3 regions of the Phascolarctobacterium faecium genome follow, and region 2 is predicted to be linked to each of the others. Evidence: riboswitches for the same ligand, from Rfam matches in the RefSeq annotation. Region 2 holds a riboswitch; each other region holds the start of a gene.

What was found. Region 2 has a riboswitch for cobalamin ahead of PFJ30894_RS08695 (MotA/TolQ/ExbB proton channel family protein). Riboswitches for the same ligand answer to the same signal wherever they lie in the genome.
Region 1: it holds a riboswitch for cobalamin, as region 2 does, so the genes downstream of both, PFJ30894_RS09265 (TonB-dependent receptor) here and PFJ30894_RS08695 (MotA/TolQ/ExbB proton channel family protein) in region 2, are expected to answer to the same signal.
Region 3: it holds a riboswitch for cobalamin, as region 2 does, so the genes downstream of both, PFJ30894_RS01100 (TonB-dependent siderophore receptor) here and PFJ30894_RS08695 (MotA/TolQ/ExbB proton channel family protein) in region 2, are expected to answer to the same signal.

The regions. Positions count from the first base shown of each region.
Region 1 covers NZ_AP019004.1:1,918,763-1,924,996, forward strand. The annotation lists gene PFJ30894_RS09245 (CHAT domain-containing protein) at 1-119, opposite strand, end outside; gene PFJ30894_RS09250 (N-acetylmuramoyl-L-alanine amidase family protein) at 192-719, opposite strand; gene PFJ30894_RS09255 (hypothetical protein) at 876-1,415, opposite strand; gene PFJ30894_RS09260 (hypothetical protein) at 1,576-2,817, opposite strand; gene PFJ30894_RS09265 (TonB-dependent receptor) at 2,932-5,400, opposite strand; cobalamin riboswitch at 5,842-6,022, opposite strand.
Region 2 covers NZ_AP019004.1:1,780,699-1,789,322, reverse strand. The annotation lists gene PFJ30894_RS08725 (ABC transporter ATP-binding protein) at 1-1,264, shown strand, start outside; gene PFJ30894_RS08720 (energy-coupling factor transporter transmembrane component T family protein) at 1,233-2,105, shown strand; gene PFJ30894_RS08715 (outer membrane protein assembly factor BamB family protein) at 2,102-3,493, shown strand; gene PFJ30894_RS08710 (ABC transporter ATP-binding protein) at 3,511-5,235, shown strand; gene PFJ30894_RS08705 (ABC transporter ATP-binding protein) at 5,244-6,086, shown strand; gene PFJ30894_RS08700 (ABC transporter permease) at 6,079-6,834, shown strand; cobalamin riboswitch at 6,928-7,098, shown strand; gene PFJ30894_RS08695 (MotA/TolQ/ExbB proton channel family protein) at 7,274-7,891, shown strand; gene PFJ30894_RS08690 (ExbD/TolR family protein) at 7,891-8,304, shown strand; gene PFJ30894_RS08685 (energy transducer TonB) at 8,301-8,624, shown strand, end outside.
Region 3 covers NZ_AP019004.1:231,116-239,739, reverse strand. The annotation lists gene PFJ30894_RS01110 (class I SAM-dependent methyltransferase) at 1-655, opposite strand, end outside; gene PFJ30894_RS01105 (TonB-dependent receptor) at 728-2,887, opposite strand; gene PFJ30894_RS01100 (TonB-dependent siderophore receptor) at 2,982-5,141, opposite strand; cobalamin riboswitch at 5,312-5,482, opposite strand; gene PFJ30894_RS01095 (HAD hydrolase-like protein) at 5,731-6,381, opposite strand; gene PFJ30894_RS01090 (alanyl-tRNA editing protein) at 6,761-7,957, shown strand; gene PFJ30894_RS01085 (diguanylate cyclase) at 8,102-8,624, shown strand, end outside.

The DNA.
Region 1 (6,234 bases), 140 kb from region 2:
TGCGACTTCTGTCCGCATAAAAGAATAAACTTATTTTCTTCCTCCAGCAGCTCATTTTCTGTTTTAGCAATCTCCTGCTCTATCTCATTGATTTTTTTTACAAGCTTCGGCCCTCTCATCCTTCAGCTGAACCAGTTTAGTCTTTTTATTCATGATCGAAGCTTGGGCCTTTGCAAATTCTTTATCGTTCATCATATTTCCGCCTGCCTGAAATACTCGTCGATACCGGCGGCAATAGCCCCTGCAAAAGCCGGCATATCATTTTCCAAAAGCTCCAGATCATCATTATTATCAATAAAAGCCAGCTCCACCAAAATAGCCGTCATAACAGTCCGGCGCAGCACATACAGCCCCTGGCGCTCTTTGCAGCCACGGTCTATCGTCGGCACCTTGCTCAAAATCTTCTTCTGCACAGCCTCACCCAAAAGTCGGCCCTGCTCGCTGTAATATAAAGTTTCTGTACCGCGGGCATTGCGGCCCGGCGAAGCATTGCAATGCAGTGAAACAAAAATATCAGCCGGCCAGTCGTTAGCAGCAGCCACCACAGCATCCAGATCATCACTCTGCAGCAACATCACCTCATGCCCCGCTCTTTTTAAACCGCGTTCCAGCAAAGCTCCGGCCTGTTTGGTAACATCAGCCTCACGTACATCATAATCAATGTTCACAGCACCGCTGTCAACGTTCGGGTCATGCCCCGGATTAACAAAAACCTTCATTGCCCACGCCCCCTTTAAACGTACAAATCAACTGAAATAGCAGCTCATTTCTCCGCGCCGCTTTCCTCGGCAGCGAAGCCCTGCGCTGCTATTAAAACACTTAAACTGAAAATAACTGCCGCAATAAATTTCATACGCTTCTCACCGCTCCTTATTCTAGTTATGCTTATCATTTTTCAATAAAAATTTCAACAAAGTATCGGCAAAACTCTGCCCGGGGACTTTTTTCCATATACCCGCGCCGCTGCGTTCATCAATAATTCTTCCTTCCCCAGTATAAACCTTAGTCTGCACAGTTTTATAAAGCTGTTTGCGCAGGTCAAAAACAAGCAGCATATCGCAATAAGCTGCTTGTTCACCTGTTTCCAGCTTAGCCGCATAGTTTTTATTCAACTGTTCTAAAACTTTAGTATCTTTAAAAACAGTACGCATCAAAACCTGTCTTTCATTTTTGCTTTTATTTCCCTCTGCGTCTTCGACAGGCTTGATACTGTCATACTCAAACAAATAATTGCCGGTCTCGCTGCTCATCAGCAGGGTCCAACGTTCTGCCTCCAGTTCTGCCTCAGTCTTTTTAGGCTGTACAGAAAGTTCAAAAGCCCATGGGTCTACGGCCTGTTCTTCCTGCGGTTCGGCGGCAGCAGCTGGCAAAATCCACAACCAACTTAACAAAATCACTGTCAAAAATTTATACACCAAAATTCACTCCACTCATACTTTATTCATATATATTTGCTTACCGCACAAATACTATGCCGTAAGCAAATATAACAAGCAGCCGCACATCCTTCCCTTTTGGAAAGGCAATGCGGACACGCTTGTCAGAAACACTAATTTTAAATTGATAAAAATTTGATTATTTCTTTGCTTTTTCAGCCAGTTCGCGGGCTTCTTTGGCCAAGCGGATATGGGAGGCCAAAGACTTGGAAGCAACAGCCAGATTCAGACCGCGGGTGGCAGGAATAGAAGGAGCAATAAAGCAGGCGGAGTTGAGGTTACCGCCAGTATAATCGCTCATCTCGGTAATGCTGAAGGTTCTGCTTGCTGTTACTGCAGTAGTGGGAGTTCCGTCATAAACAGCGATCGGAGTACCTTTAACAAACCACAGGCGGCTGCCGTCAGCATGGATGCCCCACAAATAGCCCGGATCATTAACTGCTACGACTTCTGTCCAGTTAGCCGGAGCAGTGATATCAGCAATGGTAGTGTGGTAAACGCTGCCTACCAGTTTAGCAAAGCCGCTGTCATAATGACCTGCGAAAATATAAACATTATTAGCATCCAGAATAGAAATGTCTCGGAAGTCGCCTTTTTGAGTAGGGTTAGAAAGTGTTACTTTGGTAACGCCGCCTTGAGTGAAGTTCGCCAAGTCAACAATGCACAGATTGGTATCGGCATTGCCGCTGCCAGCATTCTGCATTCCGCCCAACGAGCAGACATATAGCTTATTATCATACAAATCAAGTGTAAAGGAATTTTTACCGACTGTTACATAAGCATTATCATAAGTTAATGTTCCTCTTGCGCTAATAGCAAATCTTGCCACAACACTGTCGTAATAAGTAGCATAACCACTGCCTTTATTGACATAGAACAAAGCATACAATTTACTGCCAACTACAGTCAACGCCTCACCGTGGAAAACGCCGTCAGCATAAGGATTGGCAAAAGCAGGGAAATCTGCCGGAAAGGCATATTCACGAGTTTGAGAATAATTGTTATCCATATCAACCACAGAGATTTTGGAAAGGTCATAACCGGTACCAAAAAGCCATCTACCGCTGGTAGCTACGCCATGCAGGTTGGCAACACCAGACCAAACTATAGGCGTAACCAAAGAAGACCAGGTCGCAGCTTGCGGGTCAATGATCTGATTAGGTTCAGAAGTAGAAGTATAATTATATTGGCGTAGCACCAGACGGCTGCTGTTTCTATCAAAAAAATTAAAGAAAGCCGGATCACCATTCAAACCTGTCATTTTATTTTTTACAGCAGACAAAGCAGTGGCAGCCGCAGCACGTTCACCATTGATAGCACCTGCAGTACCTTCGGAATAACCGGAATTTGTAGCTGTATAGGCAAATAGATTTTCACTCATTTTTTACACGCTCCTTTAATTTTAAAATATTTTAATAATATTACCTATATCCATTTATAAAACTCTGCCTTAGCCCATGGGCATCACCTCCTCGGCATACTGCTGCCTGGTATTTTAGTAAGTATATTGCAAAGTCGCATAATAAGTGCGCCCTTGAATCGGATATAAGATATTTCTCATTTCACTATAAGTAGTTCTTAAATACATATCATTAGCCTTATTCAAAACATCATTACACCCCACTGCCACCTGTAAGGATTTATTTATCTTATACTTTACGCCTACATCCATAGTCGTCAAAGACGATTGCCACGGAAGTGCTCCTGTAGTTAAAGGAATCGCATCTGTAGTTACCTTGCCTACGTGACGCATTTGTGTAAACAGGCTCCAATTTTTATCTGGGCGATAGGTAAAACGGGCCGTACCTTCCCATTTTGGCTGATAGGTCATAACGCCTTCAATTTTTCCATCTTTATTCCACTCTTGCTGCCCAGGTATCGCACTCAGGTCGTATAAAACATTGGAAGGATCGGTATATGTGGCCTGTAGATTGACGTCCCATTTCTGCCACGACAGATCTGCCTGCAGCTCAACGCCATTGACTTTACCGCTGGCAGCATTATTGTAAACAAAGAAAAAACTATTCCAGGAAGATAATTGCAGCAGTCGTTTGGAATCGCGCCCAAAATAAGTTATCTGGAACTTAGCTGTATCGGCACCCAGCCACTTGCCATCCCAAATGGCACTGATATCCCACTGCTTGCCTTCCTCCGGCATAGGAAAGACACTGGCAGACCCGCCTACATTGGGCATCGGCAGAATACCGGCACCGTCGCCGGCGATCTCGTACATATTGAGCAGCCGGTAGTAAGTGCCGCCTGTCGCCCGCAGCGTAAAGTGATCATTAAACTGTTTTTTCAGTGCCAGCTGCCAGGTCACCTTATCATCCGTCTGTTCATCCGTTTGCCCCAGCCATTTGATATGCTGCGGGTCATTCTTTTCGTCATAACGGTCGCTACGCCCTAAAATCTTAGAACGATTATAACGAATGCTGGGCGTCAGCCAAAAATCGCCTTTTTTATTTAATGTGATCGTGTCCTGGATCTGCGCATTAATGATCTCCTGCTCATAATAATTACGCCACCTGCTGCGGGTATCTTCGTTAGCATGTTCAAAGTCAAACATTTTCCAGCCGTCAATATCCATTTTTTCTTTAGAGGCATCGACCAGAAACTCTATCAAGTGCCTGTTGCCGGCTTTATAGCTGCCGTCTATCTTCGCACCCAGGCGGCGGCTGTCATATTTGCTCCATAAGGTGTTAGCCTTCAGAGTATTTAAACCGCTTGTTGCTTCAAGTACCTTTTCCAAATTCTGCCAATCATCAATATAATAATCTTTATCCTGCTTTAAATAGTTGATACTCCAGCCCCATTCCAAATTACCGACAGTATCGCGTCGGCCTAAAAGCAATTCCTTCGCCGTTAACTCCTGATTACGAAAATAATACATATTAGGCTTGCCGTAAGGCATATTTACTGCCCAATCCTGATCCACAGTCCAAAGCGGGGCATAATTTTTATCAATAGGATGCGGTAGATGCCGTCTGATATTTTTCCAGGTAGCTTTGGCCAGCCAGTGATCATCCTGCCATTTGATAATGGCATCGGTGTTTTTATAATCATTAGCCTTACGCCAGCGTTCAGCACTTTCAAGTTTGTCTAATTGGTATTGATCGCTTTTATATAAATTTTCTTTGTAATTAGGATCAGCATATTTGGCATAATAAAACTCCCAATCATGCTCCATAACATCTTTTCCACCATAGTCATCAGGATCCTGTTGCCAAAAAACTTCATAAATATCGCCGCCCGGAGCACACCTTGTTACCATCTCATCAATTGATGTAACATTACCCAAGCTAGGTTTTTCCATTCCAAAGCCAACATCGTAGCTAATTTGCTTATTTATTCTATCAGTGGTATTTTCCAAATCTTTATAATAATATTGCAAACGCTCTTTGTAGGTTCTGTCATTATCAAAATTCTTATATTTAAAATCGCCTTCACTCTGGTCGCGATTGATGCCAACCATCAAAGCGCCTCCGCCCAGAGGAGCGTCGATCTGTAAATTACCTTTATAGCCGCCGAAGGAGCTTTTGCCGAAGCTGGCCTGCACGTTAGCTTTGGTAGGTCGTTTGGTGACGACGTTGATAACGCCGCCCATAAAGGTACCGCCAAAACGTGCCGGTATATAGCCGCGGTAGACCTCGATCCGTTCAACATTATGTACAGGAATAGTAGAAATATCTGCCGCCGCGTCGCCGCCCAGATTAAACAGCACGCCGTCGACAAAAACACCGACCTGCGCCGCAGTAGAACCACGTACGCTGACTGTTGTATACTGCCCTTTACCGTTCAACTCACGTACATGTACGCCGGGAACCATTTTCAACAGATCGGGCAGGTCTTTCTGCTCGCCTTTGTAGTCATCGGGACGAATAACCGTTACCGTGCCAGGCGACAATTTTGCTTCCCAGTCAGGCCGCTTCGCCTCAACCGTTACGCCCTCCAAATCAAAAGACATACCATCATTCTCAGTTTCATCTGCTGCAGCTTGGACACCCTGCGCAGCTGCTGTTTTAGCTTCGGCTTGCGCTGTATTGTTAGAAGGCTCTGCCGCCCATACCCTCGGCTGGTCCCCCCCTAATGTACAAACGCCCAAAGCAGCTAAAATGCCCGCTGTTATGGCAGCTTGCCGCAAGCTGTTTCTTTCATTTCTCATGCAAATCCATCCTCCCACTTTTGTAAAAAATAACGCCGCATTTTCTACCAGTCCATTCGGTGAAAGTGCAGCGTCTGTTTTTTTTACAAAACAGCCTGCTCCGCTTTTCTGGTCGAAAATACTAAAATTTCCGCGCTGCTGGTTTCAGCGCATAATCATAGCGTCCGCAGAAATATTTGTCTGGCAAAACGCCAAACTTAAATATCTCTGCAAAATTTTCTCCCAGTCTGTCTACGCAGGCTGTTCAAAAGATAGAACCAGTCAGCACTCTGACTCAAGATCATCACTTCAACATCCCTTTGTGAAAGGACTGCAATGCTGAAGCTCCCTAATACAGTTGCGTGACAGCGCCGGATTCACACCGGACTTCCCTATAAAACCACGGATCATTGATCCCACAAGTACCCAGTTCCAAATTTTCATTTTTTGTTTTCAATGAACATGTCATTTATCACTCCAGTACCGTGACCGCAAGCATGGATGCCGCCACCCCAGCGGCACCACGCTCAAAGGTCTGAGTTGAGTGGAGTTTGCAGGCTATGACTGAACCTGCAGGAAATAAGAACTGCCCCTCTGCTAAAAGCAGAGGGGCAGAAAAACTTGCATAACAAGCGTATACCAGTTTTTCTAACTCTC
Region 2 (8,624 bases):
ACTTGCCGGTTTTGAACAAAATAGTATTCATACTTTATCAGGAGGACAAAGGCAGCGATTGGCTCTGGCTTCAGTACTCATCACGAAACCTAAGCTTTTGGTTTTAGACGAACCGGTAAGTCAGATGAATCCACAGGGTGTTGAGGATTTTTTGCAATTATTAGTATCTTTAAATCGTATAGACGGTATAACTATCATTGTAGTTGAACATCGTGTCAATGAACTTGCAAAATATTTTCCGCGTCTGGCAGTGATGTTTGAAGGTGAAGTTATTTATGATGGTCCAATAGAACTAGCCTGGCAAAAAATTGGTTCTGCAGAGAAATATGGTTTGAGAGAGCCGCAAAAAGTTAAATTGTGCCGGTTTCTGCATTTGTCTAAACTGATAGACGAAACGAGTAAAGTTGTTGATTTGATCAAAAGCGAATGTAAAATAGAAAAAACAGCACTGACCGTAAGATCAAAAAAAGCTTGTAGTGAAGCAATCGTAACTGGCAAGGCCATAAGGTATCGTTATCCTGGTTCTACAAGCGATACGTTGCAAGGTATAGATTTTGAGCTTTATAAAGGTGAAACTGTAGCGCTGATGGGGTTTAACGGTGCAGGAAAAAGCACATTGATCAATTTGTTGGGTGGATTAGCAGAACTGTCGTCAGGCGAACTGGATTTGTTGGGTGGAACGGTTGGAGAACGAGCATATGAAATAGGCTATTTACGTCAGGAACCTGACTTAATGTTGTTGGCTGACAGTGTTTGGGAAGAATTAACATGGAAAAATAAAAAAGTTAGGAAAGAGGTTGTATGGGAGCTTCTTGAAAAACTAAAACTGGAAAATAATACGAATGATTTTCCACTCGCATTAAGTAAAGGGCAGCGTTTAAGGGTAGTTTTGGGAGCCTTGCTGGCAAGAAATCCCAAACTACTGCTTTTGGATGAACCAACAACGGGTCAAGATCAACAAAGTCTTGAAGAAATAAAAAAACTCATAGCATATTTTTCTCAAATGGGCGGCTGCGTTCTTTTTTGTACGCATGATATAGAGTTGGCATCAGAAATTGCAGATAGAGTGATTATTATGGCAAACGGTAAACTTATTGCAAATGGAGCGCCGGAAGTTATTCTATCTGATAGATGGATACTGTCAGCTGGCGGTTTAACTGTTCCGCCATTATTAGAAGTTTCCGAGGCGTTGTTATTACCCAAATGTATTACAGTAGAGGGGGTTGGACGTTATGTCAGTACGGCAGTTATGGGAAGGTTGTGATGCTGCAGTATGGGCACGGAAATTGGATGGAAGAACTAAATTGCTTATTTTGTTTTTAGTTGCGGTACTGGCTATAGTTGTTGATAACCCCAGAACATTGTTTTTACTTTTTACTGCGACGTTATTACTGCATTTGTCAGCTCGTACATCTATTTATAAGTGGCAGGTTTTAGCAATTTTATTATTACTGGGTTTATGGGGGTCTATGTTTAGCCAGGCGCTGTTTTTTGCGCAAACACCAAGGACTCCTTTATTTGTTATAATTGAACCAACTATGCCTGTTTTAGGACAAATAACAGGCGGTTTGTATATTTACCGCGAAGGGGTTATTTACGGAGCTGTACAGGGGTTAAGGTCAGCTATGATGTTGTCCTTAGGGTTATTTGTCTGTTGGACTTCCGATCCACGTCAATTGCTGAAAGCTCTTATCACCTGGAGACTATCTCCGCAGATAGCGTTTATGCTTGTGACGGCGATACGATTTTTGCCAGTGCTGGCTGCTGAAGCAGGGGAGGTTATTATCGCTTTACGTTTACGTTCTGATACAAGAGTTGGCCGCAAAAGTATTATCAGGCATTTACCTTATATTGCCAAACCATTATTGGCACGCTGTCTTAGAAGAGCTCAGACTTTGGCACTTTCTGTTGTCAGCAGAGGGTTCTTTCTGGCTACAGCGCGGAAAGATGAGTTTTGGCACACCAAAGAAAAATTTGTCTGTTGCTTACTGATTATTTTTACTATTGGTATAACTTTTAGTAAAATCGTATATTTACTTTCTGAACAAGGTCTGTATTTTGGTAATTTAAGAATAGTGTATGATTGGACGAAATTATATTTATGAGCAAAATAAAAAGTATTATTGCAATTGTCATTTTAATAATTTCCTGGTGTCTGATGTTTTGGATAACAGGCAACCGAACACCATGGCAAGCTTTTTCTTCTACAGACAAGGGCGATGGAGTAAGTGTTTTTTTAGGTGATATTCCAAGTGAAAATTATGATCGAATGGGTTTTACTAAAGGGTTAATTGAATATATTGTTTCTAAAAATGCATGGTTAGTTGGAACCGATAGAGGTGAATTATTTTTATTTGATAATAGTGGCAAGCAGATATGGAAACGTTCTTTGGGGATTGGCAAACTGGTATCACTGTGTGTATCTCATGATGAAAAAATTACTTTTGTAGGTGAGCAAAGTCCGGCTGGTAACTTATATGCAATCGATCTTGATGGCGGTGATATATTGTGGAAATTTGCTGCTGAAAAGGTTGTTGGCGTTGAACCTGACAAACGTTCTTATCCAAGCATCGTACATATTTGTATTGATAAAGATGATAATGTTTACGCAAATGCTTATCGATTTGTTACAGCGAAAGATGGAGGGCGCGGCTATAATGGTAAAGCTGTTGCTTTTAATAAAAACGGTGAGCAGCTTTGGCAATTCCCAGAGAGTGAAAATATTGATAGTTGGATCAATTGGTGTGATGTTAATGATAATAACGATAAAGTCGTATTATCAACTTCTGCTTATGAAATCAGACCTGATATGAAATACCGTGATACAATGTATTTGATAGATAAAAAAACAGGTCAACTGATTAATTCTATTGAAGTACCGCCTGTTGCTCCGTTCGAGAACACTGTTATGCGTGGCAGCCCTAATTTTTCTGAAGATGGAGAGTTTTTGGCTGCAGCCTGCAGTGACGGACGAGGAATGCTTTTTGATGCTGCTGGAAAAGCTTTATGGCAGCGTGAGTTATCTAAACCTGCTCAAATAGATAATGTTTGGATTAATGCATCTGGTCGAGATGGGTTTGCTGCAGAGGCTGGCGTTATTTTTACAACGATCAATACATTTAATAGAGAAAACTGGCAGTTACCGACTCCGGTTGAACATCCAAGTAATAATAGTATGTTCGTATTTAATTATGATGGAACATTTAAATATAAATATAGAGCCTTGGGGACAATGGAGCAGATAGATTTTTCTAATAATATGGCGGCGTGTGCTGTTGGACGCAATGTTAGAACTCATAATTACGCTGCTCATGGAGCGGTAGTGCTTGATTTAAACGATGGGACAGAATTGAATTTCTTTCATACTGAAGGACCATTACAAGCAGTTGCAATAAGTAGTAATGGAAAAAAGATAGCTGGAATAGAGGCTCCTGCTGTAACTCCTGAAGGTAAGATCATTGGGGCCTATAGACTGCATATCTGGCAGCGTTGAAAACAAAGGGGTATTTCATGATTCATAATTTTTTACATTATTATAAACCGTACAAGAGCATACTTTATGGTGTGGTAATTGGTTCCCTTGTTGCTGCATTACTGGATTTGGTCTTTCCTATGTTGGTGCGGCAAATATTGAATGAAGTCTTACCACAAAAAAACACTGATAGATTATTACATGATACAGGTATACTGTTTATTTTATATTTGGGCAATTACGGTTTGCTCTATCTTGTTAATTACCATGGACATTTGATGAGTGCAAAGATAGAGAATGATATGCGCCGCGATTTGTTTGAGCATTTGCAGCAAATGTCGTTTAAGTATTTTGACAATGCCAAGACGGGGCAACTGTTGTCAAGATTGACCAGTGATATAGCTGAAATAGGAGAATTGTCATTCAGAGGACCCAATGACATCATTGTTTGCTGTATTACTATGATTGGTACAATTGGCATCCTTTTTTGGATGAATGTTTACTTGGGGATTTTGATTGCTGTTTTATTAATTGCTAAAACGCTGCATACTGTGTATGTAAATAAAAAAATGAAAGCAGCTTTTAGAGAGAACAGGATAAAAAGCGGTGAAATAACAGCCAGGGCGGAAGAAAGTTTAGGTGGAATACGGTTAGTAAAAGCGTTTGCTCAAGAGGAATATGAACTGGCGAGATTTATGGAAAAAAGTTTGGATTTTTTGGAAACAAGACGAAAATCTTATAAAATTTTGGCTTATTTTTCTGGCAGCGTAAATTTTTTTACAAATATTACCAACTTACTTATTTTGGCTTGTGGAGGGTTGTTAATAGCCAAGGATAAGCTGTCGTTGAGTGATTTTGTTGCTTTTTTGTTATATGTCAATTTATTTATGAAACCGCTTTTACGTCTAACGGTTTTTACTGAAATGTACCAACGTGGAATGGCTGGATTCCAGAGATTTTATGAAATTATGGAAATGAAACCTGAAATTATCAATCAGAAAGATACGGTTGTTTGTAAAAAAATACGTGGAGAAATAGAATTTGATAATTTAGTATTTGGTTATTCTGATCAGAAAAAGGTAATTAAAGGATTTAATTTAAAAATAGCTCCGGGCCAAACTGTAGCATTTGTTGGAGAAACAGGTGCGGGTAAGACAACGATTGCAAGCCTATTATTAAGATTTTATGATCCGCTTAGCGGCAGGATTTTAGTTGATGGAATCGATATACGTCAGTATAAACAACAGGAACTGCGTCGTAATATAGGAATAGTGCAGCAGGATGTTTTTTTATTTTCAGATTCTGTGACGCATAATATTGCATATGCAAAACCTGAAGCTGAGCAAAGTGAAGTAGAAAACGCTGCCAGGCTGGCCGCGGCTGACAAATTTATTGAGGAGCTCCCCAATAAGTATGCTACTGAAATTGGTGAACGTGGCGTGAAACTATCCGGGGGACAAAAACAGCGTCTTGCTATTGCCAGAGTATTTTTGAAAAATCCGCCTATTGTAATTCTAGACGAAGCGACTTCTTCTTTAGACAATTATACAGAAAAATTAATACAGGAGTCGTTAGACAAGTTGGCGGAGAATAGAACAACTCTTATTATTGCTCATCGAATGTCGACAATAAAAAATGCAGATAAAATAATCGTTTTGAATAATGGTGAAGTTGCAGAAATTGGAACACATTCTACCTTGATGTCAGGGGGTGGTCTGTATTATAATCTATATAATGCTCAGAAACAGACTGATGACAAATAGGTGATTTGATGATTAAAATAGAAAATTTAACTAAACGTTTTGGCGAGCGTATTGCAGTAGCAGGAATAGATTTGGAAATTAAAAGGGGTGAGATATTTGGCCTTTTAGGACCTAATGGAGCTGGGAAGACTACTACAGTCAGGATATTAACCTTACTTTCCAAGAAAAAATCCGGTTCTGTAAAAATATGCGGATACGATATTGAAAAAGACAGCGAGAGAATTAAGGAACTAATTGGCGTTGTACCGCAGCATATGAGTTTGGATCAGGATCTTACGGGAAGGGAAAACTTAGTTTTGCAGGCAAGGCTGCATCATTTGAAGAATAAAGCTGCTATGGAACAGCGAATCAATGAAATTTTAGAATTTGTGGAACTTACAGATAGGGCTGATGACAAATCCAGAAGGTACTCAGGAGGAATGAAGCGGCGCTTGATGATTGGCATGGCACTTTTGCATAAACCTAAAATGTTATTTTTAGATGAACCAACTGTTGGATTAGACCCACAAGTACGGCGTAAGATGTGGGATTTGATCCGTAAAATGAATGAAGCTGGAATGACAGTGCTTTTAACTACTCATTATATAGAAGAAGCAGATCAGTTATGCAGGCGTGTTGCAATTATGAATAGAGGTCGTATTATAGCTGTTGATACACCGCAGAAGCTGAAAGAAAAAGTTGGCAGGGTTGTTGTTGAACATATGGAAGCAGACGGCATGATTAATAATTTTTTTGATAATCGTGAGCAGGCTGCATCTTATGTGGCAGGATTAAACTCTAATGCAACTGTGCGCGAAGCAAATTTAGAAGATGTTTTTATTGAATTAACGGGGAGGCGAGTAAATGATTAGTAATTTTTGCTATGATGTCTATACCGTTTTTTGGCGTGATTGGGTGGTTTTTAAAAAAATATTTTTTAAATTCTTATGTTCGCGCATGATTACGCCTTTTTTGTATATTTTTGCATTTGGGATCGGGTTGGGGAGAAATGTTTCTGTTGATGGTGGGAGTTATTTGAGTTTTCTCATTCCAGGTATGATCGCGCTTAATTCGATGAATATTTCTTTTAATACTATTGCTGCTCCTCTTAATATGTCACGTATTTATCATCATACTCTGGAAACATATTTGATTTCGCCAATTTCAGGAGCTGCATTCGTTTTTGGTAAGGTTTTATCAGGTACAGTGCGTGGACTGATTTCTTCTGTAATTATAGTGCTTATTGCGGAATTATTAGGGGTACATTTATATTTTGGAGGCTGGTTTATTCCAGTGCTGGTCCTTAACTGTTTTGTGTTTGCAGCACTGGCAGTAGTGGCGGCAATGACTATTGACAGCCATGAAGAGATGAGTAGTTTTAGCACGTATGTTTTAGTGCCGATGTCTTTTTTATGTGGGACATTTTTCAAAGCTGACAGTTTTCCTGAAATAATAAAGTGGTCTTTAAGTATTTTACCGTTGACTCCTGCTAGTAGTGCATTAAGAGCAGCGGCAAATAAAATGCCTGTAGAATGGCATTGGCCGGTTATTATGGCGATATATTTTCTCATATTTTTTAGTTATGCCTGTCATTTGCTGAAAATGAAAAAAGAGGAATAGAGTGATGTTTTTTAAATATTTAGTGTTGAATATATTATAGTTTTTATTGCAAATATTAATCTAACGTGATATAATTCCAATCAGTAATAAAACTTAATAAGCGGAAATCTAGGTGTGAATACTTAATAGAAAAATTGGTTGGAAGCCAATACGGTCACGCCGCTGTAATGTCGAGCAAACCTCAATGATTGCCACTGGGAAACTGGGAAGGCGGGGTAAGCAATGAAGCAGAGTCAGAAGAACTGCCTAGATTTTTCTACTGTAATCCAGCGAGTGACAGGAACAGGTAGTATGAAGTAGGTATAACCTTTCTGTTTTGCGGAAAGGTTTTTATTTTTTAATAAAATGTAAAATTTTAATTCGTTTAGTAAGTTAGCATTGGCAAACTCGATCAAATTTGGTATTATTAATAATATAAAAATTTTAGGAGGCATTTTTGATGGAATCAATTAAGGAAGCTGTTGAGTATTTTCATAAAGGCGGACTGGTAATGTGGCCACTGTTATTGTGTTCAATAATAGTTGTTACGATAGCTATAGAGCGGTATTTGTATTATAAAACTGCTGATTCTGGTTCGTTATTTACGCAGGAATTTTGTACTTTAATCAGTAAAGGTGATGTAGTAGGTGCTGAACAATTGGCGTCAGCGTCTGCTGGTGAGTGCGCACGTATTATTCGTGAGACTATGGTTTTGTCTGGCGACTGTACAAGGCACTCTGCCTATATGGAATCTCAAGCTGGGCTTGTTATAGCTAAATTGCGTAACCGCCTGCATTATCTTGGTGTTATCGTTACAATGTCTCCTTTACTTGGATTATTAGGTACTATTATTGGTATGATTGGTTCTTTCAGTATTTTTAATCTGCAGGAAGGACAACCAATGGCAATTACGGGTGGCATTGGTGAAGCCTTAATTGCAACTGCCAGCGGTTTATGTGTGGCCATTTTAGCATTATGTGCACATTCTTATTTTGCGCAGCGTCTGGATACTTCCATAACTAATATGGAACAATGCTTTTCGGCTTTGCTGGAGGCTGAAAGCAGAGGTGACATCTAATGAAACTGCGTGATAGCAGAAGCCTTAAACAACCTGAGCTAATGATAATACCAATGATCGATATTATGTTTTTTCTGCTGGTGTTTTTTATGCTTAGTACGATGTATATGGTTGATTTAAAAACAATTCCTATAAAGTTGCCTAAAGCGGAATTTTCGGCAGTTGACACTCAGACAACCTTTGCCGTTTCTGTAAAAAAGGACGGTAGCATTTGGCTTGGTGATAAACAGACTGACATTGCCAGTTTAACTATGCAGGCAAAAATGGAACAGAAAAACAATCCGCGTTTTTCAATCGTTATTAGGGCAGACAAAGATGCAGATTATGGTAAAGTCATAACTTTGCTGGATAGATTAAAAGGTGCAGGAGTTCAAAGGTTTGGTTTAGCAACGGATGTAGGAGCTGGTGAATGATGGATGACTCTAAAAAGAGGTTCCAAATAGGTTTTATTGGCTCATTAGGATTTCATTTATTTGTATTTCTTGTTTTGGCGTTTGCCGGTCTATTCGCTGCTAATCATGTTGATGATAAGATCGTCGAAATAGCAGTTTTTGGCGGTGGCGGAGGAGGCGGCGGAGGAGGCGGCAGCGGTATGAAGCCAGCCGATGCTACAGAAGCAGATTTGGCAGCAGCGAAAGCGAATGCATTGCAAAATAAACAGCATAGTGCTTCGCAGCCACAACAGCAGATAAAAAAATCCGGCCAAATAAATACTGACGATATAATTGAAAAA
Region 3 (8,624 bases), 900 kb from region 2:
ACTTCTTTTTGGGGTAAGTTAGAAATTCTACGTTGGCCTGCAGACCAAGCCGCCATAAAAGCAGCGGCAGCAGCTGATAGTCAGGACATTCAGGGCAGGACACGCCGTTTTTCTGATAAAGGCTGTAAAAGAACGGCCGCTGGATAGTTCTGACGATGATAAAGCCCTGGGTACTGTAAGCGTGCATTTTCAATAAAGCGCTTTTTATGTCGCGGATACGGTAGAGTGAATTGACACTGACGATGTAGTCGAATATAGCGTCAGTTGTAAAATCTTCCCATTTGCCTGCCTGCGTGCGAATATTGCCGATACCTTCGGCAAGCCGCCTCTCTTCAAGCACAGCCAGCATGGCAGGTGAAAAATCAAGACCGAGGATCTGCTGAGAATATTGTGCCATCAGCAAAGTGAAATTACCGCTGCCGCAGCCTATTTCCAAGATGGTTTTATTCCTGCCCAGAAGGCCGGCCAGTTTATCGGCAATCAGGCCGGTATCGTGATTGAGATTATATTCCTGTGTATATCGCGGCGCCAGCCGGACCCAAAAATCATTTTCTGCCTGGTCATTGAATTTGCGGTTGTCGGTATCGCCGGCAGCGTTCCAGCCAAAGGTTTCCTGCCAGACTGCGTTGAAGTCGATATCGGTGAAATTAAGCATAGCGGTAACTGCCTCCTGCTATTACAAAATCAAAGAGGGCATACATACCCTCTTTGATAATGGAAGTGAAAATTAAATGTCGAAGGTTGCGGACAGCATCAGGGTACGCGGGCTGGATAAGATCAGATTATTACCATAGGCAGTCCAGTAGTTTTTATCAGTAAGGTTGTAGCACATTGCAGTCAAGGTAACAGGAGTTTTGTTGAAAGCAGTTTTATAATTGACACCCAAGTCGTAAGTCATATAAGAAGGGATCTGCAGCTGTTCATTATAAATATCGGCTTTACCGGTGTACATTGCCCGTCCGACAATACTGAATTTTTCATCCGGATTATATTCCAGTACGGCCACAGCATTCCATTTGGCCGCACCATTGACAGTTTTACCGTCGTTAGTACCGTTTTGGGTTTTGTTTTGAGTGGCATCCAAATACATCAGACCGCCCATGAAATTCCACTTATCGGCGAGTTTACCATTCACAGACAATTCTATCCCCTGGTATTCCTGTTCGCCGTCCTGCTGCAAATACGTGCTGCCTTTGTAGACTTCGATGTTGTTGGCTTGCTTGATGTTAAAAATACCTAAGCTGGTAAGGAAGCCGGCATTGGCATATTTAAAGCCGATTTCATTTTGTTTGGTTTTGGCTGGATTCAAGACTTCACCGGCATTAGCATATTTGCTGGCAACAATAGTGCCCTTATCAAAATTTTCAGAATGACTGGCATACAAAGAAGTATGCTCATCGGGCTGATAAACAAAACCATAAGTGGGGCATAAAGCATCGCTGCCAACGGTTTGAGTTACTCGTCCGGTAATTTTATTATAGCTGTCGACCGAAGCATTATGCTTGTGCACACCAAGTAAAAGCTGGGCTTTTTTATATTTTACAGTGTCAGCTAAAGAGATACCCCAATACTGATCTTTACTGCTCAAACCGGTTTCTATTGAGGGATACCAGACATTGTTGCCTTGCAGGCCGCTGTAAATATTGCCGCTGACACTGCCCATACTGCCATTGTTATACATGTTTTTGGCGCCTTCGATACTGTGCCAGGCTTTGTCCAGGGCTAAGGTTACATCGTGATTTACTGCGCCGGTTTTAATATTGCCGTTGATACCGAGCTGAGCATAGTAGTTTTTGGTAACAGTTTGTGTGGACATTAAATTATTACTGACATCGCCTTTGTCATTGATGATAACGAAATTACTGCTGGCGCCGATGATGTTTCTTTGCAGTTTGTTGCTGTTCATACCGGCGTTCAGAAACCATTTCCAGTCGGCATTCATTTTTTGTTCATGGTTTAAAGCAATGATGTATCCTTCTGATTCTTTGGCCAATCCATCAAAACCGTAATTTTTGCTTGCTTCAGGAGCGCTTGGCACTTTGGTGATTTCTTTGCCGATCGCGGCTGCTTTTAATGAGAACCAGCGTGCGCCGCCTTCGATATTTAAATGCCGGTAGCCAACAAGTAAATTGGTGTTGCTTTTTTTATCACGGTGGTCGATGTTGGCAAAAATACCCTGGGCTTCCATATCATTGCTGTCAATAGCGGTATTGCCATTCAGTAATTCCGTATTGATACGTACGCCCCATTCTTTGTCTTTGCCGAAACGACGGCTGACATCCAGGTATTCACCAAAAGACCCTTTGCCTGAAAAAGTTTGGCGGTAACGTGTAAGCGGTGCCTCTGTTGCTTTTTTGGAAATAAAATTAACTATACCGCCGGCTGCCGTGGTTTCATAAGTGCTGGGAATACCGGTAATGCCGCTGTTAGGGCCGGAAATAAATTGAATGTCGCCGATCATAAAGGTAGGGGCGGCAAATTGAGTCATTAGACCGGGGATACCGTTTAGGTAGGAACTGGTACCGTTGCCTTTGATGCCGCGGATAGAAAAATCATTGTGTAAAGTCGTGCCTTGAATCCGCACAGCCGGGTTATTTGCTAAAATGCTTTGTAAAGGCTGATTGGGGCCGCCGAAAGTCTCAATGGTTTTTTGAGTGATGTTCATATTGCTGAAAGGCACGTCCAGGACGCTTTTTTCGCCTAAAATGCCGATACTGCCTTTGGTTTTTACATAACTGCCAGGCAGGGCGTCTTTATCGGCTTCGACAACGACTTCGTCCAGGTCGTGCGTCATGGTTTCCTCAGCACTGGCCGTCAGAACAAAACCAGTGCTGGCAATAGCGCAGAAAACAGCCGCTGTTAAAAATTTCTTGTGCTTATTTATCATTGGTAAACACCTCATAATTTTATTAATAAATTTTCCAGGTATGCACGCTGATGGTATACCTGGACTTAATTCCTAAAAGCAGTGTGGCTGTCTGCTAAATATCGAACTGCGCTGACAGCATCATTGTACGCGGCGCGCCGAGAGCTACGGAGGTACCGCGGGAGATCCAGTAATCTTTGCCTAAAACGTTATAACACATAGCAGTCAAAGTAACAGGTGTGGAATTGATTTTGGTTTTATGTTTATAACCTAAATCAAAGGTCATATAATCGGGGGCCATAACACCATTATCGTTAACGTGGGACTTGCCGACGTAGTTCATACGGAAAATAGCGGAATTATTCTGGTCCGCTTCATATTCCGTTGCCAAAACGGCGTTCCATTTAGGAGTACCGGTAGCATAACGGCCTTCGAGATGCTCACTGCCTTTAGCAAGCTTTTCACGTTTACCGTCAAGGTACATCAGGCCTCCCATAACATTCCATTTAGGAGCAACTTTACCGGTCAGAGAGTATTCGACGCCTTTGAATTTATTTTCGCCGTTTTGCGTGTAGATTTCTCCTATTTTACCGCCGGGATTATCTTCTTTGATATAGCTGCCCTGATTTAATTCGAAGAAGGCCAAACTGTGTAAAATTTCGCCGCCGCGGTATTTGATGCCGACCTCAGTTTGTTTGTTTTTGATAGGTTTAAAAATTTCACCGGCATTATCGTAAGACTTACTTACCTCTACCGGTTTGGTATAGGATTGGGCGTAGCTGGCATATACTGATAAATTTTCGACAGGCTTATAAGCGATAGCAAAGGTAGGATTAAGGGAATCTTTGCTGACTTTGGCGCCGGAAGCACTTTCAGTTTCGGTATCGCGGTATTGCAGTGCTGCATATAACGAAGCTTTGCCAAATTCAAAACGGTCGGCCAGGGTTGCTGCATAAGCATATTCTTTGCTGTAGCCAACAGAATCGATGTCAGCAGCAGCGATTGGAGTGCCGATAATATGAACGCCATTCCACAGATCACCGCCGATAGTGGCCTGCCCTGCAGCACTGCCGGAATTGACGGCTTTACTTTTATACATGAAATAATCAACGGCAAAAGACAAGTCATTTTTTACATTACCGATGGCGGCCTTGTTAGAAACGCCGACCTGCCAGTAACTGCTTTTACTGTCGGAGACATAGTCGCGGAATTTACCGGAGAGCTTGCCGTTGTCACCGAGAGTCAGTGAACCACTGTTGGGATCGTTTTTATGCTCTGAATAATGCCCGTAGCCACCGTTGATGAAACCGCTCCATTTATCGCTGAATTTTTGGATATGGTTTAAGGTAAACAGCATGCCGTGATTATATTTGGTCTGACCGTCAAAACTGAGGTCTGTTTTACCGTTCGGGGTTTCTGCCAGATTGCCTTTGGTAACACCGCTGGCACTGAGCCAGCGCTGGCCTCCATTTACCTTCCAGTCATAATAACCGCCGAAAATATTAGTCATACTTTTAGCGTCCTGATGATCTAAGTTGATATAAATGCTTTTATCACGTACATCGGCACCTTTTATGGAAAGGCCGCCGTCTTCATTATGGGCGTTGACTCTGATGCCCCATTCATTGTTTTTACCAAAGCGGCGTCCTAGATCAAGGTCTTCGGTCCAGGTACTGCGTCCGGAAAAACGCTGTGTATAGCGGGTGACAGGGTCTGCAGCAGCGCGTTTGGTTGTACCGTTCAGCAGTCCTGCCGGCGCATCGGTGCCATTAGTGCCGTTGTTGGAAAAGGTAGCGCCGTTAAGCACGGTGTTAGGGCCGGAGACTATATCGACGCTGCTGAGGATATATGCCGGGATGCTGCGGGTCTGGTTGAACATATTGGGAATACCGTTGATGTAGTAATGAGAAGCATTCATATTGACGCCACGCATACTGAAATCTGTATACATGGGAGAAGTACTGCCGATACGAATAGAAGGGGTATTAGCCAAAGTACCGTTTAAAGGCTGATTGGGGTCATAAAAGGTCATAATAGTTTTTTCAGTATATTTTTTTTGTGTAAAAGGAACATCGATTGCTTTGATATTGCCCAAAATGCCAACTCTGTCGTTGTTGGCTACAAATCCCCCCGGCAGAGTATTTCTGTCGGCTTCGACGATGACTTCGTCCAAATCATGCGTCATGGTTTCTTCGGCGCCAGCTGGTACTACAAAGCCAACGCTGGCAACAGCGCATAAGATGGCCGTTGCCCAGATTTTTTTCTTCCCATCCATCTTTTAAACACCTCGTCAAATAATTTTTATATCTTTAGTTTTTCTGACCGAGCTGACCGGGTTTCGCGTGCCAGAAAAATAAAAGCAAAATAAAAAACGCTTTTCTGCGCATAAAGACAGAAAAGCGTAAAAAGCTCTTGTAACGCTCCATTCCTGTCTTTCGCAGGATCGTAATGGGCTATAATCAGGCAGTTCTTCTGGCTCTGCTTCATCGCGTACCTCGTCTTCCCAGTTTCCCAGTGACGTTTTGAGGTTTGCTCGGCATTACAGCGGCGGGACCGCATCGGCATTGCACCGATTTCTCTGTTAGGCAATAATGCACCTGATTATCATAAAGTATTCAATTTTGAAATCAGATAGAATTATAACATTTAACTTTTTATATTACAAGTAATAATTTATGCTAAAATTAATTTATTAAAAAACATAGCTGTTCTCAATAAGTTGTTGATATATAATAGTCTGAAAAATCAATTTTATCTATGCAGTGTGAAGCGTTATATGTCAATGGTTCTGCGAAAAGTTCAAGGCGCAGAGGAAAATAAAAAAGCAGCCACATCATGATCGATGTAACTGCTTTAAAAATAAATCATAATAAAAATTCTGCAAAATCCTGCGGAGCAGAAACGATTTGTCTGACACCGGCGGCACTCAGTTCGCCCGGGGAACTGTAGCCGTAGCCTGCGCCGATGATGGAGATTTTATTTTGCTGTGCGCCGATAGCGTCGTGCTCGCGGTCGCCCAGCATAACGGCGGCGTTCTTATCAGCAGCGGTAAGGTGCAGCCGCTGCAGCACTTCGCTGATCACGTCGGCTTTGGTTGGCAGCTCGCCGTTGAACCCGGGGCCTGCTATTGTTGAGAAGTGAGCGGCGAGGCCAAAGTGTTCCAGGATTTTTTCTGCGTAAAGCTGCGGCTTGCTGGTGGCTACGGCAAGGGTCTTGCCTGCCTGCCGCAGGTTTTGCAGTAATTCGGGAATACCGTCGTAGACGGAGTTTTCGTACATACCTACGCGTGCGAAGCGCTCGCGGTAATATTCAAGGGCCGTATTTGCTTCTGCGGCAGTCATGCCGCAGATTTTCTGGAAGGATTCTGTCAGCGGCGGGCCGATAAATGGCAGCAGCTCGCGGTCGGGGCAGGTGCCTTTGCCGCATTTTTCCAGGGCATACTGTACGCAGCGGATGATGCCGGGTGCCGAGTCGGTAAGGGTGCCGTCAAGGTCGAAAAGGATATATTTATACATTGCCTGCTCCTTTGAGTGTATTATGATAGTTTGATTTTGTGTTCACATTATACCGCAAGGGCATGTATGATTGCTAAATTCGAAAAAACCTCATTAAGCAATCAAACGATACCGCAAGGGCATATGTTCTCACTAGGCTCGAAAATATATTTGCCGACTTCGTCGGAAAAGGAAACCCACGACGCTCATTATACAATCGCGTCTTTTGGCTAAGTTCGCAATTTCGTTTATTCACTTCGTGACTAAACGGTGCTCACTTAACTGTTCACATTATAACATAAATTAAATGCTGAAGAAAACTGCGGCTGATATTGCTTAACCGTTGCCGGCGGCAGTGTTATAATAAAAATATAAATTTTATTGACGAGGGGTTTTTAAGATGACAGAAAAATTATATGAACAGGATTCGATGCTGAAAAGTTGCCTGGCAACGGTGCTGAGCTGTGCAGAAGATAAACGCGGGTATGCCGTGGTTCTGGACAGGACGGTATTTTTTCCGGAGGGCGGCGGTCAGCTGAGTGACCGCGGAACGCTGGGCGGCGTGAAGATGACTTATGCTGCGCAGCGCGGCAGCGAAGTAGTGCATTATTGTGAGCGGCCTTTGCCGGTTGGGGAGCAGGTCGAAGCGGTGCTGGACTGGCAGGCCCGGCTGGACCATATGCAGCAGCATGCCGGCGAGCATATTCTTTCGCATGCGGTCTGGAAGCTGTTCGGAGCTAATAATATTGGTTTTCATATGGGCGAACGTTTGGTGACTATTGACCTGGATAAAGAATTGACAGCGGCTGAGCTGGCGCAGGCCGAGGATTATGCCAACAGCCAGATCTGGGAGGATAAGCCGATCACGGTCAGTTATTTGCCGCATACGGAGCTGCCAGCGCTAGTGATGCGTAAGAAAAATGAAAAGCTGACAGGCACGCTGAGGATCGTGACGGTGGCAGACGGGGATATTTGTACCTGCTGCGGTACGCATCCGTTACGTACAGGTATGATCGGTCTGATCCGGATCAATCGTTTTGATAAACATAAGGATGGGATCAGAGTAGAGTTTTTATGCGGGAGCTGGGCACTGGAAGATGCACGCCGCAAAAATGAATACGTCTGGCAGGCCGGGCGCCTGCTTTCCATGAAGCCGGAGGGCGTACCGCAGGGACTGAGGAAGCTGCAGGAAGAAGTAACGGAACTGAATGAACGGTTAAAAGCACAGACCGCTAAATTATATGAATTTTTAGCGCCGCAGCTTTTAGCGCAGGCTGCTGTTGATGAGGGCGGCACTAAATATGTCGCGGCGGCACAGGAGGATTGCAGCGCCGCCGATGCCAGACTGCTGCTGAATAAACTGCTGGCAGACGGGCGTACTGTAGCTGCGGTCGTGTACAGATCCGGGGAGCGGATCAATTTCGTTTTGGGAAGCGGGGAACAGACGCAGGCTGATTGCCGCAGTCTTTGCAGAAAGGCAGGCGAGCTGTTTGGCGGCAGGGGCGGCGGGTCGCAGCATTTTGCTCAGGGCGGCGGAGCGTACAGCGATGACTGGCGGCAGAAGGTACTGCAGCTGCAGCAATTATTGAAGGAATAGTGATCTTTTATTTATAAAAAGAAGTTTTTATTGTGTAAAATACAAAAAAATAATATAATAGAACATATAGAATTGTGATGATTATGAATTTTACAGTTGCTTGCAATCTGTGATATAAGTAACCGCAAAAGGAGGCAGACAGGCTTGGAGAGGCAGAAAGATAAAATCCTGATAGTCGATGACGTTGAGCTTAACCGGGCGATCCTGTGTGAGCTTTTTGCCGGTGACTATGAAATACTGGAAGCAGATAACGGTAAAACGGCTGTAGATCTGATGGAGCAGTATCACGAGGAAATAGCGATCGTGCTGATGGATATCGTGATGCCGATCATGGACGGGTTGGAAGCTCTGGAAATTATGAACGGCAAAGGCCTGACTGAGAAAACGCCTATTTTTCTGATCACGGCCGAATCGTCCAACGATGCTATTTCCAAAGGCTTTCGTCTGGGTGTGGTTGATGTCGTTTTAAAACCGTTCAACCCAGATAATATTTGCCAGCGCGTTAATAATATCATCGAATTGTACCGTTATCGTTATAAACTGGAAAAGCTGGTCCAGGAACAGATGACGAAAATCGAAAAACAGAACGAACAGCTGCGTAATTTCAACGTGGCTATGATCGATACCCTGAGTACGATCGTTGAATTCCGCGACTGCGAATCAGGAC